Regions from separate parts of the Lysinibacillus sp. NPDC096382 genome, predicted to be linked through region 1. Evidence: riboswitches for the same ligand, from Rfam matches in the RefSeq annotation. Region 1 holds a riboswitch; each other region holds the start of a gene.
What was found. A riboswitch is a leader RNA that binds a small molecule or an ion and turns the genes downstream of it on or off. The one in region 1 is predicted to bind S-adenosylmethionine.
Positions count from the first base shown of each region.

Region 2: linked by a shared signal. The riboswitch ahead of metA (homoserine O-acetyltransferase MetA) and the one ahead of ACIQZA_RS19835 (O-acetylhomoserine aminocarboxypropyltransferase/cysteine synthase family protein) in region 1 are both predicted to bind S-adenosylmethionine.
Region 3: linked by a shared signal. The riboswitch ahead of ACIQZA_RS10100 (cyclase family protein) and the one ahead of ACIQZA_RS19835 (O-acetylhomoserine aminocarboxypropyltransferase/cysteine synthase family protein) in region 1 are both predicted to bind S-adenosylmethionine.
Region 4: linked by a shared signal. The riboswitch ahead of ACIQZA_RS12880 (Na+/H+ antiporter NhaC family protein) and the one ahead of ACIQZA_RS19835 (O-acetylhomoserine aminocarboxypropyltransferase/cysteine synthase family protein) in region 1 are both predicted to bind S-adenosylmethionine.

Region 1 is NZ_JBIWFC010000017.1:73,159-81,119, reverse strand. It holds gene ACIQZA_RS19840 (hypothetical protein) at 557-943, opposite strand; gene ACIQZA_RS19835 (O-acetylhomoserine aminocarboxypropyltransferase/cysteine synthase family protein) at 1,298-2,599, opposite strand; SAM riboswitch class I at 2,717-2,829, opposite strand; gene ACIQZA_RS19830 (glycerol-3-phosphate acyltransferase) at 3,127-3,759, shown strand; gene ACIQZA_RS19825 (DASS family sodium-coupled anion symporter) at 4,223-5,704, shown strand; gene scpC (succinyl-CoA:acetate CoA-transferase ScpC) at 5,902-7,422, opposite strand; gene chrR (class II chromate reductase ChrR) at 7,776-7,961, shown strand, end outside.
Region 2 is NZ_JBIWFC010000002.1:108,487-116,447, forward strand. It holds gene ACIQZA_RS04310 (TSUP family transporter) at 1-197, opposite strand, end outside; gene ACIQZA_RS04315 (TrmB family transcriptional regulator) at 324-1,106, shown strand; gene ACIQZA_RS04320 (nucleotide excision repair endonuclease) at 1,181-1,552, opposite strand; SAM riboswitch class I at 1,748-1,858, shown strand; gene metA (homoserine O-acetyltransferase MetA) at 1,996-2,931, shown strand; gene ACIQZA_RS04330 (GerAB/ArcD/ProY family transporter) at 3,004-4,617, opposite strand; gene ACIQZA_RS04335 (endospore germination permease) at 5,489-7,285, opposite strand; gene ACIQZA_RS04340 (hypothetical protein) at 7,321-7,554, opposite strand; gene ACIQZA_RS04345 (Ger(x)C family spore germination protein) at 7,558-7,961, opposite strand, start outside.
Region 3 is NZ_JBIWFC010000005.1:160,270-168,230, reverse strand. It holds gene gmtY (gamma-mobile-trio recombinase GmtY) at 1-3, shown strand, start outside; gene ACIQZA_RS10120 (hypothetical protein) at 4-549, shown strand; gene ACIQZA_RS10115 (VPA1269 family protein) at 550-1,119, shown strand; gene gmtX (gamma-mobile-trio protein GmtX) at 1,281-1,928, shown strand; gene ACIQZA_RS10105 (serine hydrolase domain-containing protein) at 2,280-3,707, shown strand; gene ACIQZA_RS10100 (cyclase family protein) at 4,230-4,967, opposite strand; SAM riboswitch class I at 5,067-5,172, opposite strand; gene ACIQZA_RS10095 (YuzC family spore coat inner layer protein) at 5,320-5,730, opposite strand; gene ACIQZA_RS10090 (MFS transporter) at 6,000-7,184, opposite strand; gene ACIQZA_RS10085 (winged helix-turn-helix transcriptional regulator) at 7,295-7,678, shown strand; gene ACIQZA_RS10080 (aldo/keto reductase) at 7,760-7,961, opposite strand, start outside.
Region 4 is NZ_JBIWFC010000008.1:5,532-13,492, reverse strand. It holds gene ACIQZA_RS12880 (Na+/H+ antiporter NhaC family protein) at 1-1,176, opposite strand, end outside; SAM riboswitch class I at 1,283-1,390, opposite strand; gene ACIQZA_RS12875 (hypothetical protein) at 1,628-1,975, opposite strand; gene crcB (fluoride efflux transporter CrcB) at 2,006-2,335, opposite strand; gene crcB (fluoride efflux transporter CrcB) at 2,332-2,694, opposite strand; gene ACIQZA_RS12860 (VOC family protein) at 3,506-3,931, opposite strand; gene ACIQZA_RS12855 (ABC transporter ATP-binding protein) at 4,467-6,209, shown strand; gene ACIQZA_RS12850 (ABC transporter ATP-binding protein) at 6,206-7,939, shown strand.

The DNA.
Region 1 (7,961 bases):
TGTGCCTCGGCATAATTGTGTCCGGAATCGGCTTTGTGCTTGCACAAAAAACTCCTTCCCGATTCCATGGCATCCACCGGAGGCTTTAGGCCAATATGATGTTGGTCACTCAGTCGTTGTTGTTGTTGCTGTCGCTTCGCTTTCGCACAGACAAAACCGTGTTGCTGTCGCTTCGCTTTCGCACAGATAAATTGCCACAGGACGTGGCGCTCTTAGACTGAGTTCCTTTATTTCAGCGCATGTCTTTTGTACCGAAAGCGTAGCGACAGGTACAGATGTTTGCAAACCCGCTGAAAAGAAACTTAACTACGTATTAATCTCACCAACTATAAATGTGAGAGACTTCTGTAACTGCACTTCCATTACAAATATATTTGCTGAAAGAAGTTAAAAAACAAATGCCTTTCTTCTATTATATATATGTATGTAAAGACATTCATAAAAATTGTTCTTTTGAAATATATTAATAAAAATTTTTTCTGTATATTTTCATCGTCTAATTTAAAAAGCTCATTCCCTGTAGCAGCAGAGAATGAGCCAAAAATATGAGGGATAATTAACTAGCGTTGGCTAGCAATTTATAACGATATTGTGTTAAAGCTTGTTGAACTAATCCTATTTCCTCCCACGTATAATTTGGTATTGCATACGTACGTTCAACTAATTGGAATGTACCGTATTTTAAATAATACTCTGTCGCAGGAAGAGGAATATGATTTGCTCCATAGCTTTCATAAGCTTCGAAAACTTCTTTTACTGTATAGCCTTCCTCTTTGACATAGACCATTTCATTAAAAGCAGAATGTCCAAAGTTCTCTTGCCATTTACGTTCAACTGACGCAAGTATGTTTTGAATGGACATGTTGTTCACAAACACATGACCTTCATTTAATTCATAAATAAGATAAGATGCAATGTTTTGCGCACTATACACATTTCCCATTTAAAACACTCCTTTATCATCAGTTTTGTAGAAAGAGTAGCTACTGGCTGAGTAACTACTCCTCTTCATCTATTCAAAAGTGGGGGAGCACTTATGAAACTAAATTAGTTTAAGCATTAATTGAAAACATTGGTTCTAGGTTGGTAGCCCTTCGAACACTTTTCTTATTTCCTAGTATAAAACAAGGAATTAAGAAAATCAATAATACTTATAAAATTACTAGGTATTAATTTTCAGCTTCTTCACCAAATGAGGAGAGCGGATGATGTAGCAACGTTTGACGCATTACCAAATGAGGCCTATCGAATGAGAAAATACGTAAACGCTACAACATTAGCCAATGTCCTTTATTTATTAAGCTTCTACTTTTTGTTGTGAAGCTGTTACTTGTTCAATAGCTTGTTCTAAATCTTCAATGATGTCCTCTACTGCCTCTAAACCGATGGATAAGCGAATGAGCGACTCGGTTACGCCAGTTTGGATTAGCTCTTCAGCAGATAGTTGCTGATGTGTAGTAGATGCTGGATGAATAATTAATGATTTCGCATCCCCTACATTTGCTACGTGCGAGAATAATTTCACACTATCTATTAATTTACGCCCTGCTTCACGTCCACCTTTAATACCAAATGTAAGCACTGAACCGAAGCCATTTTTTAAATATTTTTTAGCTAAATTATAGGTAGGGAAATCTTCTAAGCCGTTGTAATTTACATATTCCACAGATGGGTGGTTTCGTAAATATTCAGCTACCGCTAATGCATTTTCATTGTGTTTAGGAATACGCAAATGAAGCGTTTCTAAACCTTGTAATAAATTAAATGCTGCATCTGCACTTAATGTTGGACCAAAGTCGCGTAGTAATTGCACACGCAATTTTGTGGCGAATGCTGCCTCTGCTGTGTCAATACCATAACGTAAACCGTGATAAGAAGCATCTGGCTCAGTAAAACCTGGGAAACGGCCACGAGTCCAATCGAACTTCCCTGCATCTACTACAACGCCACCTAACGTTGTTCCGTGGCCACCAATCCATTTTGTTGCGGAATGAACAACAATATCTGCACCGTAGTCAATTGGTGTAGAGCCATATGGTGAAGCAAATGTGCTATCAATAATTAATGGCAAGCCGTTTTCATGTGCTATATTTGCTACTGCTTCAATATCTAGTACCTTTAAACTTGGGTTACCGTAAATTTCAGCGAACACGGCCTTTGTTTTATCAGTAATAGCTGCTCGGAAATTTTCTGGATTTGTTTCGTCTACAAAAATCGTTTTAATACCGTAGTTTGGTAGTGTGTTGGCGAATAAATTATAAGTACCTCCGTATAAAGAGCTACCTGCAACGATTTCATCGCCTGCCCCTACAAGATTTAAAATGGAGAATGCGATAGCTGCTGCACCAGATGAAAGTGCTACCGCTGCTGTACCGCCTTCTAATAAAGCGACGCGTTTTTCAAAAACATCTACAGTTGGGTTTGTAATTCGTGTGTAAATATTGCCGGCTTCCTCTAAGGCAAAAAGACGTTGCGCATGAGCAGTGTCTTTAAAAACGAAAGCCGTTGAGCGATATATCGGTACTGTTCGTGATCCTGTTACCGGGTCTGGCTCTTGGCCACCGTGTAACAGCAATGTTTCTGGTTTAAATTTTGTCATTGTATACCTCCAAATGGTTATTTTTTTACGATGGTACCGGAGATGAGGAGGATTTTTTTAGTAGAAAACAAAAACCCTCTTCAGCTAAGAAGAGGGTTGCGGCTGCAAGTTTTCCTCCCCTTATCTGCCAGATCCAATAAGAATCTGTAGGAATTAGCACCTTAGCAAGTTCATCACTTACTGGTTGCCGGGCATCATAGGGCCTATCCCTCCGCCGCTCTTGATAAGAGTATGAGATTCAATTTCCATCGTTGTTACACAGTATAAACATAGACTTTTTCACTGTCAATACTAAAATTTTATTTTTTCTGAAACTTCCGTCTGCTTTTTTACGTAATACGAACGCATACACTATTTTGATATTTATTGTTTTTATCACCAAAATGTGGGGTTGATTACAGTTCCGACTATGTGCTCTCCTAGGGGCGCCCAGTCTCCACTCCAATCAACTTTAGGGCATATGTTATAACAAACGTCATTCCTAACTTTTAGTGACGAGCCTATTTTATTTTGAAAGGAGAATTTTTATGATAAAAGCCGTTATTATTTTTCTTCTTGTTGGTTATTTGATTGGCTGTATTCACGGCTCTAAAGTTGCTCAGTTTTTATCTGGGGTAGATTTAAAAAAGACTGGTCATGGCAATGCAGGTGCCTCTAACGCAACACTTTCCCTTGGCTGGAAATACGGCATATTAGTTGCACTGATCGATATCAGCAAAGGCGTTGCAGCTATAAACTGTGCACATGCCTATTTAGCAGATATAACACAATTAACAGAAGTACAAGTTTGGTTCTTCACGTATATTGTAGCTGCCGGTGTCATTCTAGGTCATAATTTCCCATTTTATATGGGCTTCAATGGCGGTAAAGGAACTGCTTCAATCATAGGGATATTACTTGCGATTGATTGGACAATTGGCTTATTTGCACTCATTTTATTTGTTATTTTATCTTTCGTAACGAACTATTTAATTGTCGGTGTACTTGAGTTTTATCTCGTTTTCTGTACAGCCACATATTTATGGATTCCTGGAACAGTCCCAACGATTATAGCCCTATTACTTTTTGGTATAGCCATCATTTTACATATCGAAAATATTAAGCGATTGCTGCTAGGAACTGAGCCTAAAGTGACTTCAGCATTCAAAAAGAAAAAATAAGGATCATCACCAAAACGTGTGGTTGATTTCCGTTCCGACTGGGTGCTTTGTTGCTGCCGCTTCGCTTTCGCACAGAAAACATCCGCTGCGCTGCAGGGTCTCGGGCCAACACGATGTTGGTCACGAAGGCGTTATCACAGGATGTGATGCTTTTAGTCTTCGTTCCTCTATCGCTGATCCCCTAGGAGTCGCCCAGCCTCCACTCCAATCAACTATTTACATAGTAGACGTTTTAACAAAAGTCATCCACAACTTTTGGTGATGAATCAAAAATAATATCTTTTGGATATTTTTGTCTTTTCTATGACCGTCTATTTGCTCGCAACTGCCCATTATCGCTATAAATAGAGAGTATTTCACATACTAGTTTTTTTACAATAAATAGACAAATTAACTTTCTTAATAAAGCATTTTACTAGCCGATGTGAAAATTACAGTCATGTTTAAGAAAGGATGAAAAGGTATGTCTACTTCTGAACAAGCAAAACCAAAACGTAATTTGAAACCACTCTGGATTGGATTAGCCTTCGCTTCATTAATCATCATTACTTTTTTACCTAACAACGGTGATTTACCTGTAGCCGGACAACGCGCTTTAGCTATTTTAGCTTTTGCGGTCATCCTTTGGGTTACAGAGGCAGTATCCTACCCTGTTAGCTCTGCTATGATTATTGCTCTCGTTACAATCTTATTAGGGTTAGCTCCATCAATGGAAGATTCAACGAGAGAGCTAGGCACTTCAGATGCATTAAAATTAGCATTAAGTGGATTTAGTAATTCAGCAGTAGCACTAGTAGCCGCAGCACTTTTCCTAGCGGCAGCCATGCAGATTACCAATTTACATAAAAGACTTGCGCTATGGATTCTTTCACTCGTAGGGACAAAAACGAAAGCCATTGTATTCGGTGCTATTTTAGTATCTATTGCACTCGCATTCTTTGTCCCTTCTGCTACTGCACGTGCAGGCGCAGTTGTGCCAATACTACTTGGAATGGTAGCAGCATTTGGTTTACAACGTGATAGTCGGCTTGCTGCTCTACTTGTCATTACCTCTGTGCAAGCTGTCTCTATTTGGAATATCGGTATAAAGACGGCAGCAGCTCAAAATATGGTCGCTTTAAACTTCATCAAAGAACAGTTTGGTGTGGATATTTCTTGGGGTGCTTGGTTACTTTATGCTGCTCCCTTCTCAATCATCATGTCAGTCGCTCTATTTTTCATTATGATTACACTAATTAAGCCTGAAACAAGTAATATTGCAGGTGGTAGAGAAGTAATAAAAAAACAGCTTGCGGAACTTGGTCCATTAAAGGCTCCTGAAATTCGATTAATCATAACATCAGTAGTTTTACTATTTTTCTGGGCTGCTGAGGGCAAACTTCACCCATTCGATACGACAACTGTCACAATCGTTGCAATCGCCATTTTATTAATGCCAAAAATCGGAGTCTATTCATGGAAGCAAGTTGAACCACATATTCCTTGGGGGACAATTATCGTCTTCGCTGTAGGAATTATGCTAGGCACGGTCTTGCTTAATACAAAAGGTGCATCGTGGTTATCTGATAAAGTATTCGGTTCACTTGGTTTAGATTCTATGCCAATTCTTGCAACAATCGCGCTTGTTACTTTATTTAATATTCTTATTCATTTAGGCTTTGCGAGTGCAACAAGCTTAGCATCTGCGCTTGTACCTGTATTTATCGTTTTAGCCTCAACATTAACGACTAATGTCGATCAGGTTGGTTTCGTTATCGTACAACAATTCGTCATTAGCTTCGGCTTCCTCTTACCTATTAGCGCACCGCAAAATATGCTTGCGTATGGGACAGGAGCCTTTACAACAAAAGATTTCTTAAAATCCGGTATACCATTAACGATTATTGGATACATTCTAGTTCTTTTATTTTCTGCAACATATTGGAAATGGATTGGATTACTGTAAGGAAGCCAGGGTTTTTTTAAACAACTGAGGGGATTACCTAATCACTTCCCAGGCTTACCTTATCACTTTTCCGGTCTACCCGATTACTTCCCAGCTTACCTGATTCACTTCTCGAGGATGCTTTTGGATTTCATTTTTAACAAATTAAAAGCCTTGAAGGAACAAGTCAACTGTCCTTCAAGGCTTTTATTACTTTATTATTTCGATAAAGCTGGATTTTTCATCGTACCATTTTTTGCGTAATTCACATGCCATGAGAGCGCTTTTTCTAGATTGTGTGGCGTATGGTGTCCACCTGTTGCTTCATTAGCATCATTAAAATACTTCCATAATTGCTCACGATATTCCGGATGTGCACAGTGATCGATAATGAGGCCAACCCGTTCTTTTGGAGCAAGTCCACGTAGGTCTGCTACTCCCTGCTCTGTGACGATTACGTCTACATCATGCTCTGTATGGTCTACATGTGAGACCATTGGAACGATACTAGAAATATTTCCACCTTTCGCGTAAGATTTCGTGACGAAAATACCTAATCTCGCATTACGTGCAAAGTCCCCGGAGCCGCCGATTCCATTCATCATTTTTGTGCCAGAAACATGCGTAGAATTCACATTCCCATAAATGTCTACCTCTAGCGCTGTATTAACAGAAATTAACCCGAGTCGGCGAATAATTTCTGGTTGGTTAGAAATTTCTTGCGGACGTAATACTAGTTTATCTGCATATTTTTCAAAATTACCATAAACTCGGTTTCCAACTTCCTCAGAAAGGGTAATAGAAGTAGCAGATGCAAAGTTTACCTTCCCTGCATCAATTAATTCGAATACTGCATCTTGCAGTACTTCTGAATATACTTCTAAGTTCTCAAACTCAGAATCTTTAAAGCCTAATAAAACAGCATTTGCTACTGAGCCTACACCTGATTGAATGGGTCTTAAGCTTGTTGTTAAACGACCTACTTTAATTTCTTCACGTAGGAAGTTTAATAAATGATTGGCCATAATACCTGTTTCTTCATCTGCGGGAACAATCGTTGATGGTGCATCTAAAATATCTGAAATCACAATGCCTTTTACTTTATCTAAATCTAGTGGTATACCAACTGTGCCAAGCCGATCGGATACATGTTGTAATGGAATCGGATCACGTTTCCCCTGTGGTCCCGGTACAAAAATATCATGGACACCCTCTAATGCATCAAGCTGAGCTATGTTCAACTCAATGATGATTTGGTCTGCTTCTTGCACAAAAATAGGAGAGTTACCAACTGAAGTAGTAGGAATTAGTAAGCCGTCTTCTGTAATAGCAGCCGCTTCAATAATCGCAAAATCAATAGGACCAATAATCCCTTGGCGCACTAGCTCCGCATTATGTGATAAATGCGCATCAACAAATGAAATTTCGCCACTGTTGATTTTGTTACGAATACCGGCATCTGCTTGGAAAGGTCCACGTTTACGAATAACGCCAGCTTCTGCTAAGTATTGGTCAACTTCCGGGCCAAGTGATGCACCTGTATATACATCTACCTTGAAGCTCTCTTTTTTAGCTTTCTCCACAAGTGCAAGGGGCACCACTTTAACATCACCAGCACGTGTAAAGCCGCTCATCCCAAGTACCATACCATCCTTAATCCAAGACGCTGCTTCTTCTGCTGTTACAACCTTGCTCCGTAGCTGTTCATTACGAAGCTTTTTCGCCAACTTTTCTGCCATCCCTCTTCCCCCATCCCACTTTATTTTGTTTAACTAAATTACTCGGTTTAATTTTTATGGTATAGTCATCCAATTATTATAAATCCAACCAAATAAACCGTCCGTATATAATTTTAAACTATTTAGAATTTTTAATCTATAACTAACGAAATATTTTATATTACGAGAAATTTTATGCATTCGCAAATTATTCAAAAATAATTTTCAACACCTTCTAATAAATTTTACCTTGGTGTAATTGTAGCTGTCGCTTTGCTTTCACTACAAAAATATTTCCTGAAGAAAGATAAATTCGATTTTGAAGAAGAAGCGTGATATGCTCTTGTTATATAAAGGGGAAAAGGAGATTTTAAATGGTTAAAGAATTATTACAGAACCACTCCTCGGTTCGTATTTATGATGGAAATCCGATTTCAAAAGAAATTATAGAAGAATTAATTTCTACTGCACAAATGGCTGCTACTTCCCATTTCGTACAAGCTTATAGTGTAATTTGGGTAACAGATGCAGAGAAAAAAGAAAAATTAGGGTTGCTCTCT
Region 2 (7,961 bases), on a different contig from region 1:
GAAAGGGTTGATGTTAAAGAACCCATGGTGCCGGCAAGTTTATTAGTGGCTACTGCCGCTGCTGGATTTAAACCAGCAAACATAAGGGCAGGTAACGCAATTAAGCCACCACCTCCAACGACTGCATCCACAAAGGCGGCTAAAAATCCAAAAGATATTAATAATATGACTACATTTACATCTACTTCAAATAGCATGTTTACACCTCTTTTGATAGTTACTACTGAAATAGTAACTAAATTTCACAGGGCTGTAAAGACTAATTTTTTTCGTTGGCGTATCTTCATAGCCTTAACTTATAATAGAGGTAATGGAGGGATCGAATGGTTGAATTAATCGCCCAATTGAAAGAGCTGGGATTCACAGAATATGAAGCAAAGGCCTATACTGCACTCGTACAAAATAGTCATGTTAGTGCCTATCAAGTAAGTAAAAACTCCGGTATCCCTCGTGCAAGAATATACGATATACTTGATGTACTTGTTGAAAAAGGGTTAGTACTGAAAGAAGAAACGGCAGATCAAACGACATACTCTTCCATTCCTGTCGCTGTGTTTTTACAGCAAATTCAGCAACGTTGGCAATCTAATTTTACGTCGATTAGTGATCGATTAGAAAAATTAGAAGTAAAAGAGCAGGAAGCGGAGCATAAAGTTGTCACGTTAAAAGGAAAAGAGGCAATCTTCAATTATTGTCAGTCATTATTAAAAAAAGCGGAGAAAAAAGTCATATTATCAATGTGGGAAGATATGTATGAAGAATTGCGGGAAGATTTACATGAGGTAGCGAAGCATGTACCTGTTCAGGGAATTACCTTGTATGTGGAGGACCATTTAGCTTCCATTGACCAACACCGTATCACTCCCTATACGAGGAATGCGTCTACACCTCATTGGTTTATTTTGTCTGTAGATGGTCAAGAGATGATTTATGGTCACTCTCCGGCAAATCAGGAAACGGCTTTTATTACCAATGATCCTGTTCATATCTATTTATTAGAGGATTATGTATGGCATGACGTGCTTATTAATCGCCTTTTAAAGCGCGATGATACGGAGCTTGAGGAATGGATTACTAAAGAACGTAAAGCATTTTTCTTAGAATAAAAGTATTGAAAAAGAATCTGCAAGCCGTCATGTACATTACAGAGGGCAAGCAGATTCTTTTTTTTCGTTAAATATTAATAAAATACTTTATCAACATTGTATTTAGCGCGGAATGAATTGATCGCGTACGTTTCATAAATTTCACGTTCCATTGGATCTTCCACTTCATACACTTCAATTTTGAAAATTTCATCACGATGATTTTTCATCGGTGACACATTGTCCTCAAAATGCTTTTTAATACGTTGACGAATTTTACGTGCTTTACCTACAAATAATAGTTCGTTTTCTTCATTGTAGAATAAGAAAATACCACCGTTTTCACGAGTGATTTTATGGAAGTCGATAAAACCATGGTATGGTGTGATTGGTACATCTCCTGGCTTTAAATCTTGTTCGCGTTGGCGGATTACTAAATCTGGTTTTGGAAAATCAATTTTAATCAAACTATTCACGTTCCTCTCTGTTACTAAAGGTATATGTTAACATAAGTACAGCATGTTTACCATCAAATAATGAATGTAAACATTCAAGTTTAGTGTTAAACAAATTACATAATGACATGCATGATTAATAACAAAATATTCTATGTATTATTGATATTCTTAATTGTTCATGTTACAATTCTTTTTAATTAAATAATCTTATCATGAGAAGTTGAGGGATTTGGCCCGATGACGCTTCAGCAACCTCTAACGAAAGTTAGAAAGGTGCTAATTCCAGCAAAGGATTTATCCTTTGAGAGATAAGAGTGAACGTGGAAAAATCCTTCTCATTCTATCTCATATGGAATGAGGGGGATTTTTTAATTTCATCGTTTGATATTTGAGCTTTGCGCAGGGCCTGTGCATTGATGTAACAAAAGAAATAAAAGAGAGGGGAATGCAAGATGCCAATTAATATTCCGAAAAACTTACCAGCTGGAGAACATTTACGTGAGGAAAAAATCTTCGTTATGGAAGAGGACCGAGCGAAAACGCAACAAATTCGTCCGTTAAATATATTAATTTTGAACTTAATGCCAGAAAAAGAAAAAACAGAGCTGCAATTACTTCGTTTATTGGGGAATACACCGTTACAAGTGAATATTACATTTTTAAATACAGCTACGCATGAATCGAAAAATGTCAGTAAATCACATTTACAGTTATTTTACACGACCTTCAATCAAATCCGTCATCGCCGTTATGATGGTATGATCATTACAGGTGCACCAGTAGAAAAAATGGAATTTGAAGAAGTGAACTACTGGCAGGAAATTTCAGAAATTATGGATTGGTCTAAGACAAACGTAACATCGATTTTACATATATGTTGGGGTGCACAGGCGGCGTTATACCATCATTACGGTATCGGTAAAATTGGACTTCCTGCTAAATGCTCAGGTGTATATTCCCATGTTATTACGGATTTAACAGTGGATTTAGTACGTGGCTTTAGTGATTCATTTACTGCACCACATTCACGATATACATCCGTATCAATTGATGAAGTACTAAGCCATCCTGATTTACGATTACTATCTTATTCTGAAGATGCTGGTGTTTTTATTGTGCAATCTAAGGATAATAAAAACATTATGATTACGGGCCATCTTGAATATGATGCAACGACTTTAGCTGATGAGTATAGTCGAGATGTTGCGAAAGGATTAGATATTGAGGTACCAGTGAATTACTTCCCACATGATAATCCTGCAAATGAACCGATTAATACGTGGCGTGCCCATACACATTTATTATTCTCAAACTGGTTGAACTACTATGTTTACCAAGAAACACCATACGAATGGGATTTCGTCGATCAAATTGAATATCATATTTAATGCCATTTAATAGCAATTAAAAATGATGACCTTGATATGATAGGGTCATCATTTTTTTATGCCTTTATACTGTTAATTTTCTGATGAATTTTTATTTTTATCACTGTTTGGCGTATTGCCGGTATCGCTATCATTCTGTGTAGTATCGCTGCTACTAACACTCTGCGAAGGATTTTCGCTATTGCTACTACTTGCACTTTGAATAGAATCTTCGTTATTATTACTACTTTCATTTTGAGTAGTATTTCCGGCATTGCTATTACTATCACTTTGAGTAGAATTATCATTATTACTACTACTTGCACTTTGAGAAGCATTCCCGGCATTGCTATTACCATCACTTTGAGTAGAATTATCATTATTACTACTACTTGCACTTTGAGAAGCATTCCCGGCATTGCTATTACCATCACTTTGAGTAGAATTATCGTTATTACTATTACTTTCATTTTGAGAAGCATTTCCGTCATTGCTATTACCATCACTTTGAGTAGAATTATTGTTATTACTACTACTTTCATTTTGAGAAGCATTTCCGTTATTACTACCGCTTTCATTCTGTGTACTACAATTACTTTTTGTATTATTTCCTTGATTACCGTTAATTTTGCGAATTTTCGCGACAAGTAATAAAACTAATGGTAATAAGATTGCGAAAATAAAAGAAAAAATAGGCCAGGTTTCTCTATTGTAAATATCTGAATGAATGATACTAGGATGAATAATTTGTGAAAGTCCAAGGATAATCATTCCGAATGGAAAAATGAGCGGTCGATGATTTTTAATTTTACATATTTGTGCGATGCCGATGACCCCAGCGTAAAAAAACATAAAAGTTTTAATATAAATTGATATTAACCACATGGCTGCCATAATCACTTCAATACGTTGTAAAAAATTCCCGATTGAAATTCTTTGGGCTAATGAATAGCTAGGAAATGTCCTAGAAGCAGTATTTGCCGGACCTAGGACAAGGATAGCTAGTGTGATGATAGCAATTAAGACAATCCCTCCAAGAATTGTGCCAATGTAAAAACCTTTTTGTGCTGATTTATGGACGTTAACAGTAGAAGGAAAAATCATTAATAATATGACAAGTGGGAATGAAAAAATACTCATTAATCGAATCATACTAATGAATAATGATTTTGCTGGTGCCTCCATTATTGGCTGTAGATTTTCCATCTGGACAGATGGTGAAATACAAACTACGAATAAAATAAAAATTAAAATAAAAAATGGGAATAGTATTTCTGCAGAACGGGCAAAAACTTCAATCCCTAAAAATGCAGCATAAATAATGATAATACTGAACAGAAACGCAAAGGCCATTGTAGGTGTTTCTGGCAAAACTTCTGTTTTCATGAAAATGCCAATGAAATATAATAATTCACCGGCAGAAAGTAAGGATAGAATAATAAAACCAATCGAAGTTATTTTTCCGAAAAAGCGACCTAATATCTTTTCATTAGCTTCTACAAATGTAAGGGTAGGTGTCCGTTTTCCTACAGTAATGAAAAGCTTTATTAAAAGTAAACTTAAAACGACACTAATAATCGCGGCAATCCAGGCATCTTGTTTTGCTTCTCTTGTTACACTAGCAGGGCTAATTAAAATGGCTGTTCCAATTGAAGCGAGAAGGGTAATGATCATAAATTGTCTTGAGCTAATTATTTCTTTTTCCATTTGAACGCTACCCCTTTTCTCTTAACATAAAGATCCTTATTATTTTGTCAGGGAGACAATTAAATCTTTAATTGGTGAAAAAATAAAGGTAAGCAAGTCTAATGGGCTTGGAATTTTGATCCTTTATAAGACCCCAATATTTAATGTAGCACCGAATCTTTATTATTTAAATTTTGGAATCATTCGTTTGATTCCTTTTTTTCGTATTAAAATGACCCTGACAGTATTTTTTTGACTAATTAAGTGTGGTCGAGTCAATAAAGCTCTACGAGGGAACAACAGTCTTTTTGATCCTTTAGAATTAATGGGCCGAATGGACTTAAATATGGGACACAAAAGTTCGTAAGCGATGATCATAAGGACAAACATTAAACCAAACAATCCAACTATAGCTGCTAAAATCATAATGGAAAACGAAGAGCACGAACTGTATTTGATAAGCTATTTACATAGATGATCGATAACGCATACTTTTCAGCTTTTCCAATGGTCATTTCTCGTATGATAAGGTCATTGTTATTCCCTAGTGTGTTTTTCAAATTTTGAGAAAGAGAACTATAGCATCAGCAATTATAGAAATAGACATTTCCATTCCTCCTCAAGATTTACATAACTATATAATGTACAATTTTGAGAGAAGATAAACAAAGGTTGGAATTGAATTCATATAACTTCTTTCAGCTGGTGTCCAAACACCTGTACCTGTCGCTACGCTTTCGGTACAAAAGATATCCGCTCAAAGAAGTTAAAGCCTCCGGCGGATGTCACGGAACTATACCGAGACATAATTAATTAATTTTCAATAGAAGTGTAAAGAAAAAATGATGACCATGAAACGATCAGGTTCATCATTTTTTATGCCACTATGTTATTAATTTTTTGGAGAATCTTTATTTTTATCACTATTTGGAGTATTGCCGGTATCGCTATCATTCTGTGTATTATTGCTTGAAGCGTTATCACTTGTGCTCGGTGAGGGATTTTCGCTATTGTTGCTACTATCACTTTGAGTAGAATTAACGTTATTACTGCTACTTTCAGCGTGTGTAGCATTTCCGCCATTGTTGCTACTACCACTTTGAGTAGAATTATTGTTATTACTACTACTATCATTTTGAGAAGCATTACCGCCATTACTGCTACTACCACATTGAGTAGAATTATTGTTATTACTATTACTATCATTTTGAGAAGCATTACCGCCATTACTGCTACTATCACTCTGAGTAGAATTATCGTTATTACTACTACTTTCATTTTGTGTAGTATTACCGCCATTGTTGCTACTACCACTTTGAATAGAATTATTGTTATTACTACTACTTTCATTTTGAGAAGCATTACCGCCATTACTGCTACTATCACTCTGAGTAGAATTATCGTTATTACTATTACTTTCATTTTGTGTAGTATTACCGCCATTGTTGCTACTACCACTTTGAGTAGAATTATTGTTATTACTACTACTATCATTTTGAGAAGCATTACCGCCATTACTGCTACTTTCACCTTGTGTAGCATTTCCGTTTTTACTATCATTTTCATTTTGTGTACTACTATTACATTGTGTATTATTTCCATTAATTTTGCGAATCATTGTGACTAGTAATAAAACTAATGGTAATAAAATCATTAAAACAAAGGAAAATATAGGCCAGATATCTCTATTGTAAATATCTGAATGAATAATATTAGGATGAACAATTTGTGAAAGTCCAAGGATAATCATGCCGAGTGGAAAAATGAGCGGTCGATGATTTTTAATTTTAAATATTTGTGCGATACCGATCACCGAAGCATAAAAATACATAAAAGTTCTAATATAAATTGATATTACCCACATGGCCGCCATAATCACTTCAATACGCTGCAGAAAATTCCCGATTGAAATTCTTTGAGCTAAAGAATAACTAGGAAATGTCCTAGAAGCAGTATTTGCCGGACCTAGGACAAGGATAGATAGTGTGATGATCGTAATTAAGACAATTCCTCCCAAAATTGCGCCAATGTAAAAACCTTTTTGTGCAGATTTATGGACGTTAACTGCGGAAGGGAAAATCATTAATAATACAACAAGCGGGAATGAAAAAAGACTTATAAATCGAATCATACTAAAGAATAATGATTTTTTTGGTGTTTCCATTATTGGCTGTATATTTTCAATCTGGATGGATGGCGAAATACAAATTACAAAGAAAATAAAAATTAAAATAAAAATTGGACATAGTATTTCTGCAGAACGGGCAAATACCTCAATACCTAAAAATGCAGCATATATAATGATAATGCTGAACATAAATGCAAACGCCATCGTAGGTGTTTCTGGCATAATTTCCGTTTTCATGAAAATTCCAATGAAATATAATAATTCACCGGCAGAAAGTAAAGATATAATAATAAAGCCAATTGCAGTGAATTTTCCGAAAAAACGACCTAATATTTTTTCATTAGCCTCTACAAAAGTAAGGGTAGGTGTTCTATTTCCTAAAGCAACGAAAAGCTTTACTATAGGCAAACTTAAAACGACACCAATGATTGCTGCAATCCATGCATCTTGCTTTGCTTCGCTTGTTACACTTGCGGGGATAATTAAAATGGCTGTGCCAATTGAAAAGAGAAGGGTAATGATCATAAATTGTCTTGAACTAATTATTTCTTTTTCCATCATGAACGATACCCCTTTCTTAACATAAAGTTGCTTAATTACTTTGTCATGGAAATGAATAAATCTTTAATTGGTGAAAAAATAAAGGTAATTAAATCTATTGGGCTCGGTATTTTGAACCTTAATGAGACTGCAACATTTAGTGCAGCACCGAGCATTAAAAAAATCGAAAAAATAACGATTGTTTTCGTTTCTTTATTTTTGTTTAATTTTGGAATGAAGGCAAAGGCTATAACAGCTGTAATTAATAGTATAAATATCGTCATAATCATAGATTATTCTCCCTTCGGCTTCTTCACTAATGAGTTTTCCATCGTCCCTAATCCTTGTGTGTTCACATGTACTTCAACTTTAACTGGTACGTCTTGAAATATAGTTAGCCAGTCTTTTTTTATTTTTTTCCACTCTTTAGGATTTGTGCGATGAAGTTCTGAACCAAATCCAAAAATATCGACCCTATAATTTTGCTGAACTGTTTTGATTGTTTCTTCGATTCGTTTTTTAATAAGTTCTTCTGTTTTTTTATTGACGTAGTGAATCGATTTTTCTTTAGTAAGGTCTATAGTACATTCAACTTCTCCGACATTTTGGCTAACATCTATAAAAACATTGATTTTAGGAGCTCCATTTTCAAATTTACCTTTTATTTTTGTCTTTGAGTGCGTAATCTCTGTTGATA
Region 3 (7,961 bases), on a different contig from region 1:
TAAATGGGAAGAATAAGCTATGAGAATGATTTTAAGTATAAAATGATTGAAGAACTTTGCAACGGTAAATCAGCAAAGGATATTCAGCGAGAATATGGTGTTAAAAATTCTACTGTTATTATATGGCTCCGAGATTTCATTAAAAACGGAGCTTTTGGTGATAATACATTATCGCCAAAAGAAAATCTGATGCTTGAACAGTTAAAGGAAAAAGCTATAAAAAGAGAAATTGAATTAAGGCAACAAGGAACGTCTACTAGTGAAGATTTCGAATGGCTTTTAGAATATGATTCTAATTTACAGCAATGGAATGAATATGCCACGGAATGGATAAAAACAGTTGTAAGAAGCAAATCCGTAACACTTTCAGCTCTATCAAGCAGCTTCTTTAAAAAATATGTTATTCCCTATAACATCACTAGGTCTGTACAGGAGTTCATTTCAAAAGAATATGACACCCCAGATTTTTACGAGATTATTTTTGCAGAAAGAAAATCACGATCCTACGCTTTAGCAGAAGCAAAAAAGATTGTTGAATTTGTTGACTAGATTATTGAGGAAAAGTTTTCAGTTGAAGATGATTTAGGAAACAAACTTATTCCAGCAGAATTTAAAAATCCTCTAACAAAATACTTACCAGACTATGTAAAATCATCGCAACGTAATGAATCTGATAAGAATGTTCTGCCTTATAGGTACATAAAAGACCTTCGTAATATACTCTGCCCTCCAAATGCAACCTGTTTTAAAGACTTGAAATTTGCACAAAGTGTAGGTGATTCAAATACAGGCGGTGATTGGTTCATTGTTGATGAGTCTGTTATTGATAAAAATGACCCAGACTGTGTTTACAAATTCAGAAAAACTTCCAAGTATGAACAGAGAAAAAAGGGACTTTCTGAAGAAGTATATGAGATGTGGTTTCCGGGGACTACTGTGTCGCTTTTGACAAAGCTCCTTCTACCTTTAAGAACTTATCAGGTGCGTATGCTTGACAGTGGAGAAATGGATACTTATAAGTATGTGCAGTCTATTCGAAATGTGGCTGGAGAGTGGATCAAGAATGATTCACATTTAAGTCAGGGTACAGAAAAAAATCCTTTCGAAAGAGGTGTTTAAAAGATGCTATTCCTTATGCAATCGGGCGGAAGAAACTTGAAGAAATCGGGTTTGAGAATGAGTTTGTTGATGAACTTAAATCTGTGACTTTAAACAGTAATTTATTACCAATATAGATAGTTCTACTATTGATTAAGAATAATCTAAGCATTGGAGGATATATGATGGAAATGCAACCAGATGAACTGTTCTCAAAGCTTTACGAGAACGCTTCTACAAGGAAAAAGAAAACATTAGAACTCATACATAACGCCTGTAAAAAACAGTCCGAGTTTGACATAAAAGATTTTTCTATTGGCACTATAGCTAGACTGATAGCAGATGATGGCGGTCCAAGTGAACAGGCACTTAGAAACAAAAATGCCGAGGATTACAGAGTTTTGATAAGCCAGTGGGCTGAATACTATAAAACTACCACTAAAAAGCCTAAAAAAGAAAAGAGAACAACCGTAAACGATGATATCTTAGCAAGTATCTCCGAACCAACAACAAAGGCATTGGTTGGTATGCTTATGGCAGAGAATAAAAAGCTCAAAAGAGAAAACTCTTTGCTTAAAGAACAAACAACCTTTACGATTGATATGCGTCCTATAAACGATCTAAGCAAAAATAAGGATGTCGTTATAGTCGAGCCTTCTTATAATCTGACAGATACCGAAATAGATGCTCTTAGAAATGCCATATCAAACGAATTTATGAGCCATCAGGGATGGACTACCGATAATTATGGCAGAGTTAAAGAAGACGGGATTCAGATATATAAGGCTGGATATGTAACTGCCATACAAAAAATTCTTAATGGAATATAAAAGTAGCTTTAAAATAAAGTTTGAACAAAAACACCTCGTAAATCCTTACACTAAGATTAATAAGAAGCATCATTTTGAAAAAAGATTAATCAAAATGGATGCTTCTTTAGCATTTTTTAGTTTGCCTATTATAAAAAAGTTTGATCATTTTCTACAGCGGTACTTCATAATCGCGCCCGATTGTTGAAGATCGTTTTTCTTATTGAACTAACGCTCTATTCGTTAAGTGTAACTCTTCACAATTACTTGATATTATATAGGTGAATAGAAAGATAAATTAAAATTAGTTTAGTAGTTGTAAAAGTAGGTTATTTATATTATTCTCTTATAATTTTTCGAAAAGGAGAGTTTATGAAAAAGATTATTGTTTTTGTATTAACGATATTTATATTATTCTCAGGATTCGCAACACAAAGTTATGCGTTGTCAGATTCGAAATCTGCGGCAATACAAGCGTTGCTAGATGATGCCTCTCGTATATCAGGTGTGCCGGGAATGTCAATCTCAATACTTGCTGATGATGAAGTGTTCTACTTTTCTTCAGGGTATGCAGACCGTGAAAAGGGGTTGTCTGCAAGTGAAAATACACTCTATGAGTTAGCTTCGGTCAGTAAAGCTTTTACCGGTATGGGTATTATGCTGTTGGAAGAACAAGGGCTGCTCTCAATGACTGACCCTGTCCAAAAATATTTACCTTGGTTTACGTTAAAGTATCAAGGGAAACCTGTTGATATGCAAAGCCTTACACTAAATAACTTTCTTCACCATACCAGTGGTCTAACAAATATTAGGCATACTCAAAATATTCCACAAGGCAATACACCGGATATGTTGCAAAAGACTGTGGAAATGCTCGTAGATGCTGAATTGGCGTTCCCTCCCGGTGAACAGTATAACTATGGAACCGTTAATTATGACGTATTGGGTTTGGTTATTGAGATTGTGTCGCGACAAAGCTATGAAGACTTTATGAGGGAACAGGTATTTCAGCCGTTAGGTCTTCACCAGACGTATGCTTATAAAGAAGATGCTCAAGCCACTGGACAGTTGGCACAGGGCTACCGTACTTCCTTTTTTATGACAACTCCATTTAAAGCTCCGGATTATGCGGGGAATAAACCCGCAGGCTACATCATTTCTAATACAAAAGATATGGCGCGTTGGATGGGTATACAGATGGGTATTGTGCAGGACATACCCGAAATATTTCACACGGTTATCGAAAAATCACATAGGGGTGATATGTCTGTTTCGGCTGTCAACGATATGCATTATGCGGCAGGCTGGTCGGTAAACGCCGACCAAACGATTATAGAACACACTGGGGGCAATCCAAATTTCAGAACCGAAGTAGCCATACTGCTAAATGAACGAACAGCCGTCTGCTTGCTGAGCAACGGTGCAAATACCAATATAAACCTGGTACTAAAAGTTAAAGATATATTAGACGGCAATCTAACTCAGTCATATGAAATAAGCGGCACACAGCTTTTGGATATCACTTTGTCGTCTATCACAATTATTCTTTGCCTATTGGCCGTTTTGTTATTTCTCTTAGGATTACGCAGAAGGAAAACGAATGAGCGGCAGCCAATGACAAAAAAGAGAATAATCGTAACAATTATTTTCCTGATCGCTACGATTGCCCTGGGTATACTGTGCTGTGCTTTAGATTGGTCAACGATACTTATTTGGCGAACATATAGTGTTCTTACAGCTTTGATTTCGTCAGCATTATTAACAGCAAGCATTACATGGTTTGTATACACTCACCGATAAAATACATTGCTCCCAAGATAAGCAAAATGTTAAGTAATTAAATTTCAATTTATCGGTATGCTTAATTTGAAAAACATAAGACACTTCGGTGTCTTTTTTAATATCATCGACAATTTTCCCAGCCAAACCTAATTACTATTACTTCCACTAACTTGTTCGTTCGGAATAAGGATTTTTAAACAACTATATTATTTTTTAAATGACTTTATTGTAAATTAAACAACAATATTATTTTTGCACAAGCGTCGTTAGGTAACATTTCTTAAAAAGACTGTTATTCAACAATCTGGCCCGATTGTGGAATAAGAAAATTATCTATCTTTATTAAAAGACCACAATAAAAAATACATCCATTATCTCAATAAAGATTTAATGGATGTATTTTTATATACAAATAAAAGTTTGATTATAAAGTTTTATTATATATAATCAAACTCAAATCCTCTAAATATAAGGTCTAGTTTTATTTTATTATACTATTTACCCTATATTAAGCGTACTTGAATCAGACCTTTTGCTATATTACGGTAATATTGCAAATGAACGGACAGGGAATCCAGATGCTTTTTCAGGCTTTGGCACGATATTGAATATAGCAGCGCCTTTTGGAGGTAGCTTATCTAAATTTTTCATAAGCTCAATTTGGTAAGTATCTTGCTCTAGCACAAAATATTCGCCGTCTAATTTTCCATTTCTACGGAAATCTGCTGCTGAATCCGTGTCAAAAGTTTCGTGGCCAATAGCACTTACTTGTCGTTCGTTGAATAAAAATTGTAACGCTTCTAATCCCCAGCCAGGAATATGATTATTGCCATCAGCGTCTTTGTTGCTGAAAGATTCTTTATCTGGCCAACGTTTACTCCAATCGGTACGGAACGCAACAAAGGTACCTGCTTCAATTTCCCCATTTTCAGCTTCAAAGTCAAGAATATCTTGAACACTTAACGTGTAGTCGTTATTTACGTCGGCTTCCTTCGATTTATCAATAACGATTAGTGGTAGTACTAGTTCTTTTAGCTCCAATTCATCTAGATAGCGTGTATCTCGCACAAAATGGATAGGTGGGTCGATATGTGTTCCGTATTGCCCTGGGAAAGTGAATTGCTGTGCAAAGAAACCATCATCATGTGAAAATAATGTTTCAAATTTAGCATCATCAAACATAAAGAAATGTGGAGAATTTGGACCAAATGTATGCGTTAAGTCTACCCATTTTTTTGATTTCAATAGTTGAATTGCTTGTAAAAGTTCGTTTGCCATACTATTTCCCTGCTTTCTTTTAATTTTTTTGAATGCAACAATAAAAAAAGAGTCCTCCTTGAAGAAGAGGACTCTCGTGCAAAGCAACTGAAGTAAGTCTTCTCATCTTTCAAGGCAGAATTTTGCCAATTGGAATTAGCACCATACCTATAGGCTGGTTGCTGAGACTTCATAGGGCCAATCCCTCCGTCTCTCTTGATAAGAAAATGCGATATAAGAATTTTCAGAAATAATGTTTACAAACACTTTAGCATATTTTTTTATAGTTTACAAGTTTGATGGGGATACAAGGTTAAAATTCATAATGATGCTAAAGGTAAAAGAAAGAGGCCCTCTTCAAAGGGCCAACTCTTCACCAACCTAAAATTAGTGTTAGCTTACAACAGCTACTTTCAGTAAATGTTATACGAAATCCATCTGGTGTATAGGTAGTTTCGAATTTTACAGTAATGCCTGTTGAGGAAATTAACTTTTCAACTTCGGTTTTATTTGATTGTTGTGCTGCGTTCATAAGATCATGTGCAAATTGCTCGGATTCATCAATTTTATCCGTAAGTAACTGTGCTTGCTGCATAATAACCTTGATCCGATTCGCGGAAGTCTTTAATTTCTTTGTATTGACGATTGGAAATGGACTTCTATTCATTGGGGTTGTCGGCATTGCTAGATGGCTGGAAGGGTGTTGAATTGTTGGTTGATTTGCCATTACCCATGCCGGATAATAATTAGGATAGACAAAATACGGATAAGGATTGTAATACAACTAAATTCCTCCTATCCTATAGCTGATACAGTATCTTATGTGCAATATAGACTTTCGGTGTTAACAGCTGATGCTTTGAAAATCATGAGCAAAATGGGCTCGAGTGGAATGAAAAAGAGTATATATCAGGTTCTTTTGGGACTCAGTTCTCGGCATTAGAATTTTTCAAGGCCTATTTTGACGATAATTTCCTTAAAATGGGATAAAAACAAGAAGGAAGCCTTATGTATGGTTAAGGCTTCCTTTCATTAATGTTATTCTAGAGAAATCTATTGTTTATTTCTATCGAAGTGTAACGATAGGAAGGTAGTAACTGCGGCAATCATCACCATACCGAATCCATATATAGGAGTATGAGCTAATGATTGGTGGCTAACAATAATTCCTCCAATGTATGATCCTAGAAAAATACCAATGTTAAAGGCCGAAATATTTAATGCTGAAGCCATTGAAATAGCTGATGGTGTATATTTTTCTGAAAGCTGAACGGCATAAAGCTGTAATCCTGGTACATTCATAAACATAAATAGCCCCATCATAAAGACCATTATTAATCCTATGATTGATGATTCTAAAAAGAAGTTGATGCCGAGTAGTGCTAATGCTAATCCTATAAAGATAATAAAGATAGAGCGTAAAGGGTTACTATTCGCAAAATGACCACCTAATGTATTTCCGATGGCAACAAAAATACCGTATACAACTAAGATCACGACAATTGCCTTTGGTGAGTAGCCCATATACTGCTCTAAAATAGGAGAAACATAGGTGTATACGACGAATGCGCCACCATACCCAATTGCAGTAATAAAGAGGATTAATAACATTCGAATATTCCCTAATACTTTACCAATATCTCGAATGGATATTGGATTACCTTTCGATAAGTGACTTGGCACAAGCAAGGCATTACTAATTAATCCAATAATACCTATGATAACTATGAAAATAAACGACATCCGCCAATCAGTTACTTGTCCAATAAAAGTTCCTAGTGGGACACCAGTCACAGTTGCTAATGTTAGTCCTGTAAACATAAAAGCTATTGCACTTGCTCGTTTATTTGGTGCCACAACATCTGCAGCTATCACAGAGGCAATGGACATAAACACACCATGTGCCAATGCCGAAATAACACGCCCAGTTAGTAGTAATGAGAATGAGGGTGCTAAGGCTGCAAGTAAATTACCGATAATAAACAGCACCATAACGAGCAGTAACACTTTTTTGCGACTAAGGCGCGATGTTAATGCTGTTAAAAGCGGTGCACCAATAGTTACACCTAGTGCATATATGGATACGGTTAAACCTGCAGTACTTAATGTTATAGTAAAATCTTTTGTAATTAATGGTAGCAGTCCGATGCTTATAAATTCTGTAGAGCCGATACCAAATGCACTGATTGCAAGTGCGAGTAATGTGAATTTAGCATTTGGCGCTTTTGTATCATTCATTCTATTAATATCTCCTTTGATTTTTTGTATAGTGTATAGTAATATTCATGCATGCTAGAAAGTTACGTAGGGTACTTTTAGTTACTTTTGAATATAACAGGGGGTTTACAATGAAAAAAGTTTATAATATTGGTGTCGAAGCCACTCTTGAAGTAATTGGGGGTAAATGGAAACCTATTATTCTTTGTCATCTTAACCACCATGGTCAGATTCGTACGAATGAATTTCGCCGATTGATTCCAGGCATTTCTCAAAAAATGCTAACAAGCCAATTACGTGAATTAGAGCAGTCTGGATTAATTAATCGTAAGGTTTTCAATCAAGTACCGCCAAAAGTTGAATATTCGTTAACACCTTATGGTCAAGAGATGGACCCTGTGCTGAACATTCTTTGCACTTGGGGTGAAAAACATATCGAAATGCTACAAGATAAAGGTGAAGATGTACTGTTAATGCAACGTGACGAAGATATCGCAATAAAGCATACATCTTAAATAGATAGGAAAGAGACTGTCTAAAAAGTTTTCTATACTAAGAAAATAAGACAGTCTCTTTCACGTTTACATAGCTATCGTTTACATGACAAAATCAAAATTAACTGGGTTTGGTCCAACACGTTGATCTAGATTCATGGCGTTAATGATCGCCATCTCTTCATTAGTTAGTGTGAAATCAAAAATATTAGCGTTTTGAATCATACGTTCTTTGCGCACAGATTTTGGAATTGTGACGATACCATTTTGAATATCCCAGCGCAAAATAACTTGAGGATTTGAT
Region 4 (7,961 bases), on a different contig from region 1:
TCCGGCTACACTTGCGGCTGCCAGGAATTGGGCTCCGTATGGTAGAAGGCCTTGAATCGTACAGGAGAAAATATCTAATATACTTGCGGACTTTCTTGGCTCAATCTCATACTGTTCAGCAATATTTTTTGCAAGCGGACCAGCAATTAAAATAGCAATCGTGTTATTGGCCGTCGATAAATTAGTTAGGCCTACAAGACCGGCAATACCAAATTCAGCACCTTTTTTCGATTTAATTCTTTTTGTTGCAAGGTGAAGTAGAAAATCAATCCCTCCGTTAAACTTTATAACCTCCACCATTCCAGCTATTAATATCGCAAGGAATGCCATTTCATACATGCCTGACATTCCTTCGCCGATCTTTTGAAAAAGGCTCATTAAATGATAGCTGCCATCCGCTAAGCCAACAGCCCCGGCGAGAACAATCCCAGATGCCAGAACAAGGAAAACATTCATTCCAGCTAACGCTAAAATAATGACCAAAACATAGGGAACAATTTTTACCCAACTATAGCTTAAATGCTCCACTTGTGCAGTTTCACCCATTGTAATGAACCCTAAAATAAGGCTCGTTACAATAGCTGCCGGCAACACAATCCAAAAATTCACCTTAAATTTATCCTTCATTTGTGCACCTTGTGAACGAACGGCAGTAATGGTTGTATCTGAAATAAAAGATAAATTATCGCCAAACATTGAACCGCCAACAATTGCTGCCATTACTAAAGCTATGGAAAGCTCGATATGCTCGCTTATGCCAACTCCAATTGGCGCTAGCGCAACAATCGTCCCCACCGATGTACCCATTGATAGGGAAATAAAGCAGGCAATGATGAATAAGCCTACGACAAGCAGATTTGGCGGAACGACCGATAAAGCAAAGTTTACAGTGGAATCCACTGCCCCCATGCCTTTTGCTACCGCTGAAAAGGCCCCAGCCAAAAGAAAAATAACAACCATCAGCATGACATTTAAATTTCCTGCGCCTTTGCAAAAAATATCAACCTTTTGCGCAAACGATTCTTTTCGATTCATCGCTAAAGCGACAGCGCCTGAAATGGAAATGGCTACAATAACAGGGAAGGCGTAAAAATCACCTGTAATAACCCCTGAACCAATAAATAAAATCAAAAAAACAACAAATGGGATCAGCGCCCATGGATTCTCTTTCTTCATGTCTACCTCCAAAAATAAAATTGGACACGTCTTTTGTCCATTCTTTTTACGAAAAAAGGCCTCTTCTTGTATCAACAAGAAGAGGCCTTATATCTATAAAACACTCCTCTTATCTATCAAGCCTTTGCCTGCTGGATTTGGCACAGTAACTTAAATCATAAGTTCCGCTGCCGAGATTTCATCGGGCCAGTCCCTCCATCTCTCTTGATAAGAAGCAAATATATTATTTTTTTTCACAATAATAAATATTATAATAAAAAGTCGATATTTGCAACATATTTTTAATCAAGCTTGATTAAAAGCTATATTAATTAAGGAGATTGAACAAGTAAGAGGATAGGAAAGTGTGAATTTTTGGTGCCGCTATTGAAGGCTTTAATAGTCTAACGCAGCACAATTTGATTTAACAACTAAAAAGGGAAAAAGAAGGCGCCCTTAAAAGTAGGGGCGCCTAAAACATTTGTGGTAAAAATTCCGTCATAAAGCGTTGATTTTTACGTAGCCATATTTTTAAAATCATACGATGTGTTAGGAGGCGTTGTCTTTTTTGTGGTCTAGCCTTTGCCTCTATTAAACTTTGTAGTAGAGTACATGTTTCTGTTGCAAATGCTTGAGGGTCAACTAGGACGTCAAGCTTATAATCAATTAATTGTACCGCCTGTACCTTTGCAAGTAATTGTGCAAAGCGTGTATTCATTTCTGGAAAGTTTTCTTCTAGTTCTAGGTCGATTAAACTATATAGTGTTTGTTCAATGTCAGCTTCGAGTGCTTGTAATTGTTTAATGGATGGCTGTGTCAAAAAATCACCTCTAGTTTTTTAAAAATGCGGCTACACAAGGTAAAAGCCAAGAGCAGCGAAAAGTAAACCGAATAAAACGGTAATGCCTATATAAACAATCGCTTGTCTCCATTTTTGCTGCTCTAAGAGCGTCAAACATTCAAAACCGAATGTCGAAAAAGTCGTATAGGCTCCTAAAAAACCAATCCCTATAAAATGCCAAATCCAATCACTTGGATGTAGCGCAAATAAAAAGCCAAGCGCAAAAGACCCCGTTATATTAATAAAAAATGTTGCCCATGGGTATGTATGGACAATCAATTTTCCTAGATAAAATCGTGTTAGTGCACCCAAAAATCCACCGATGCCAATAATTATCATACGATGCGCCCCTTTGCTAGTTTAAATCCTAGCCATGCACAAGCTAAACCGCCAAAAACACTTGCTAAAATATAAAGAACGGCTTGGAGCCATTTACTATCCTGCAAAAGTAATAGTGTTTCTAAAGAAAATGTCGAAAAGGTTGTAAAGGCACCAAAAAAGCCAGTACCAATTCCTATAATAACAGGCGTTCGCTTTGTAAACGTAGTAAATAGCCACGCTAAACAAAAGCAGCCAATTAAGTTCATACAAAGTGTCGCAAATGGAAAACCACCGTTATTTGAAAGTGCTAGACCAAGGCTATATCGACAGATGGCACCCAAAAATCCGCCAATTCCAACAGCTAAAAATGATTTCAAAGTAAAGACTCCTTACTAAAATGTCTATATTAAAAAGTGTATCATGTGAACACCATTTTAGATATTTTTCTATAGATATATAGAAAATATCACCGTTTTACGATTTTTATTTTTCCTTCCAAAATACTTCGTAGTTAATGTCCATGTCCATATATCATAACAAAATTTTAGTTCTAAATAAGAAACTCTTTAGTATTTCAAACACTATTACAACGTTCAATTGAAATCCGACAACGGTTAATCCGTTGACAGAAAACCCGCTAACGGAAAAAAACAATTATACAAAAATAATAATAACGATAGAGCTGATGCCTTGAAAAGCGCACAGTAAAGTTCAAAACAATAAACGATGTTTCAGTTTGGCGTTCGTGTCTCTTCTATTCAACTTTCACCGATGGATGTTGGCGTAGCAAAGATGGATTTTGGAAAGCAGGGGACAGTCTCCGTGTTTACTATTCTTTAATTTTATTGGGAGGATGGGCGATAAATTAACGTTAGGTGATAAGTTAAAAATGTAGGGTGATAAATTAAAGTTAAGCGATAAATTTAAAAATTTGGGTGATAAATCTAAAAATTGTTCCGATCAATTGCTGGAAGCCCCTTTCGAACTAGATTTGTTTGTTTAGGGTCTTCTAGAATTGAAAAATTTGTATTTAACACAGTAATCGATTGTCAAATTGTGAGAAATCAAGGATACTACTCACCGTTTTTTGAACTTGATTCTTTTTTACTACTCTGCCAGCTACTTAACACAAGTAGTGTAACAGGTAACGTGTTTTTGCTGTTGCAAACATGTCATAATTTATTATTACTATAATTGACCTTTAACATTGTCAATGACAGTATCAAAGTCTTTATTGGAATCGACACTTTCCGTTATTGTAAAAACATATCCATCTGGATCTTCTAAAGTTAATTCTTTTGCATTCCATGGTTGAACTGTCGGTTTTTGAATGATATTTGTTTCATTTTCCAGTGCAGCTTGATAAATACTATGAATATCACTAGAAAATAAATTAATAATGACTGAGTCACAAGTGTTGACTTCTTCATCCTGTAATAACATCAAATCTTGGTACTTTGCGCCTCTTAAATGTATCATTGAAGTTGTTCCGTTAGCATCTGAAAAATCAAATACTGAATTGAAATTTAGTACATTCCCATACCATTCTTTTGACTTTTCAATATTTCTTACTTTTAGCTTTACAAATAAGGGCATTTGATAAAATTCATTCATGTCTATTTCCTCCTTTAGGTTAATACAAACTAACCATAAAGGTTTACGCAGCGTTAAAGTCAATACAAAAAGTTATAGATTTTTTATTTTAAATTTTAGGATTTTAGCAATTCATCGCTTTAAAGCGTTAATTTTTCCCTGAAAAACAGAAAAAATAACAGTGAGTTGGTTGACAAATATTTCTAAAGTATGATAATCTTCAATAACACTATAACAATCTTAAGTAAAGGAGGGCATGACGATGTTAATTTTACCAGTATCATATCAAAGTACAACTGCATACATTGTCCATGTCTTCTAACATTTTTTTGCGTTGCAAATAAATGGCATGGGTAACTCCTTGCCTTTTATGAAGAGACACATGCTCTTTTTTTGGGAGTATGTGTCTTTTTTGTTGCAAAAAAGTGTTGTAGTGATCATAAAAAAGGAGTGCATGTGTATGCGAAACAAAGTACAAAAAATGATTTTCATCAAGAAATTTATGGAGAGTGGGTAGCAAAGTTTTAACAGCACTTGAGAAAGAAGGTTATAACGTATGTTTGATGTTTTAAGTAAATTAAGCTGGTTTTTCAAGAAATACTGGAAGCAATATACAATAGCCGTTACGCTCTTAATGATTGCGAGTGGCTTAGAAGTTGTTCCACCGTATTTACTAGGGTCAATTATTGATATATTGACTGCTGGTGAAATGACACCAGCTCTTTTAACGAAGTATATTTTGATTTTCGTGTGTATCATGATTGGGGGTTATGCCCTTAATTTTGTGTGGCAATTCAGATTATTTGAAGGGGCTATTAACTTAGAGAAAATTTTACGCCGCAACCTTATGCAGCATTTTTTGCGTATGACGCCAACTTTTTATGAAAAAAATCGTACTGGGGATTTAATGGCCCGTGCGACGAATGATTTAAACGCTGTGTCGCTGACTGCTGGGTTCGGGATTATGACATTGATTGATTCCACAATTTACATGGGCTTTATTATTTTTGCCATGGGTTTTATGATTTCGTGGAAGCTTACTTTTTTTGCAATGCTGCCAGTACCAATCATGGCCATCCTTATTCAATATTTAGGGAAGATTGTGCATGAACGCTATATGAAGGCGCAGGATGTTTTTGGAGAGCTGAATGATAGTGTTCTAGAGTCGGTTGCAGGAGTGAGGGTTGTACGGGCATACGTACAAGAAAAAAAGGACGAAACAAATTTTGCAGAGATGAGCGAGATTGTGTATGAAAAAAATATGCATACTGCAAAAATTAACGCCTTATTTGGACCGATTACAAAGGTCGGTACTGGGATTAGTTATGTTGTAGCGCTTGGCTATGGTGCTCATTTAGTAGCGATTGAGGCTATGACAGTTGGGCAGCTTGTAACGTTCAATGTTTACTTGGGGCTAGCAGTTTGGCCAATATTTGCAATTGGGGAACTTATCAATGTGATGCAGCAAGGCAACGCTTCACTTGATCGTGTACAGGAAACGCTAAACTACGAGATGGATGTTCGAAATATTGCAAATCCCCAAATGATTTCAACACCAAGTGCGATTGGCTTTGATGATTTAACATTCCAATATCCAATGAGTCAGGTGAAAAATCTCCAGCAAATTTCGCTGTCGTTGAAAAAGGGGCAAACACTTGGGATTGTCGGTAAAACAGGAGCGGGTAAAACGACCTTCCTACGACAATTATTACGCGAGTATCCAATCGGTGAAGGACAGCTATCGATTGATGGAGTCGATATTACTGCACAAACGAAGGAGCAGTTACTCGACTGGATTGGTTATGTTCCACAGGATCATGTTCTATTCTCACGTACTATTCGTGAAAATATTTTATTTGGGAAAGAGGATGCTACACAGTCTGAATTGCAGCAGGCGGTTCGTGCAGCATACTTTGAAAAGGATTTAAAAAATTTACCAATGGGCTTAGAGACACTTGTTGGTGAAAAGGGTGTATCTCTTTCAGGTGGTCAAAAGCAACGTGTTTCAATTGCACGTGCTCTTATTAAAGACCCTGAAATTTTAATGCTTGATGACTCGCTTTCTGCTGTAGACGCCAAAACAGAGGCAAGAATTATTGAGAATATACAGCGAGAACGACAAGACAAAACGACGATTATTACAACACATCGTTTATCAGGAATTCAGCACGCCGATTTAATCATCGTGCTAGATGAAGGCCAAATTGTAGAGCAGGGAACACATGAGCAGCTTCTTTCACTACAAGGATGGTATAAAGAGCAATTTGACCGTCAGCAGCTAGAAGGAGGTGCCTCATGAGTACGGGTCAACGTTTAACACGCTATGCAATGTATTTTAAAAAACCGATACTACTTGGATTATTTTTCTTAACAATCGCCGTTTTTACGGAGCTTGTTGGGCCGTTTATTGCGAAGCATATCATTGATAATTACATGACAATTGGCCGCATTGAATTTAAACCAATTACTTGGCTATTAGTTGTCTATTTACTTTTAGCAATAGCTACAGCTGTTTTACGCTATTTTATGTATATCTATTTACAAATGGGTGCTAACCGTGTTGTACAAAAATTACGTAAAGATGTATTTGAGCATATTCAAACATTGCCAATTCAATACTTCGATAATTTACCAGCAGGGAAAATTGTAGCCCGTGTCACGAATGATACTGAGGCTGTTCGTAATTTATACGTTCAAGTACTTTCAAACTTCGTTACAAGTTTAATTTCTATTGTGGGTGTTTATATCGCACTCTTCATTTTAAATTGGAAAATGGCATTCCTAGCACTGGCTATGGTACCAGTCGTTTATTTATGGATGATTTTATACCGTAAAGTTGCTTCGAAATATAATGATGTTATTAGAACGAAAATCGCCGATATTAACGCAATGATTAATGAGTCAATTCAAGGGATGACGATTATTCAAGCATTCCGTCGTGAGCAGCAAATGACGAAGGAATTTGATGACATGAATAATGAGCATTATGCATACGAGCGCAAGCTGCTTTTCCTCGATTCTGCAACTTCCTTCAACCTTGTTAATACATTAAGACTTCTTATGTTTACGATCTTTATTTTTTACTTTGGTACACAGTCATTTACAGCAACGGAAGTTATTTCTGCGGGGACATTATATGCCTTTGTCGATTATTTAACGCGATTATTTAATCCGATAACGAATATTGTCAATCAATTTTCTCAGCTTGAACGCTCACTTGTTGCAGGGAAGCGTGTCTTTGAGGTGTTAGATATTAACGGGGAACCAGTATCTGAAAAAAGTTTACCTAGATATAAAGGGAATGTGGTGTTCGAAGATGTTTCCTTTGCTTATAAAAATGATGAATACGTATTGAAAAACCTATCATTTGAAGCACATCAAGGTGAAACCATTGCCTTAGTTGGTCATACAGGATCTGGGAAAAGTTCTATCATGAACTTATTGTTCCGTTTCTATGACCCTTCTAAAGGGAAAATTACGATTGATGGCATTGATATTACTTCGGTTCCTCGCCAAACAATGCGTGAACATATGGGCATTGTTCTACAGGATCCATACTTATTTACAGGCACTATTGCTTCGAACGTTAGCCTGAATAATCCTAAAATTTCACGTGAAAAAATAGAAACCTCATTAAAAGCTGTTGGCGGTGATCGTGTTTTAGCGAACTTGCCAAATGGCTATGATGAGCCTGTTATTGAGAAGGGGAGCACACTGTCATCTGGACAGCGTCAGTTAATTTCCTTTGCGCGTGCGCTTGCCTTTGACCCGGCTATTTTAATTTTAGATGAGGCTACTTCTAATATAGATACGGAAACAGAGGAGATTATTCAGCATGCGATGGATGTGCTAAAAAAAGGACGTACAACATTCATTATCGCTCACCGACTTTCTACTATTAAAAATGCAGATCGTATTCTTGTCTTAGATCGAGGTAAGATTGTTGAGCGTGGTACACATGATGAATTAATAGCGCAGGGCGGCATTTACGAAAAAATGTATCAAATGCAGGCGAATTCATTGCAATAATTTATGGAATACGTGAAGCCCC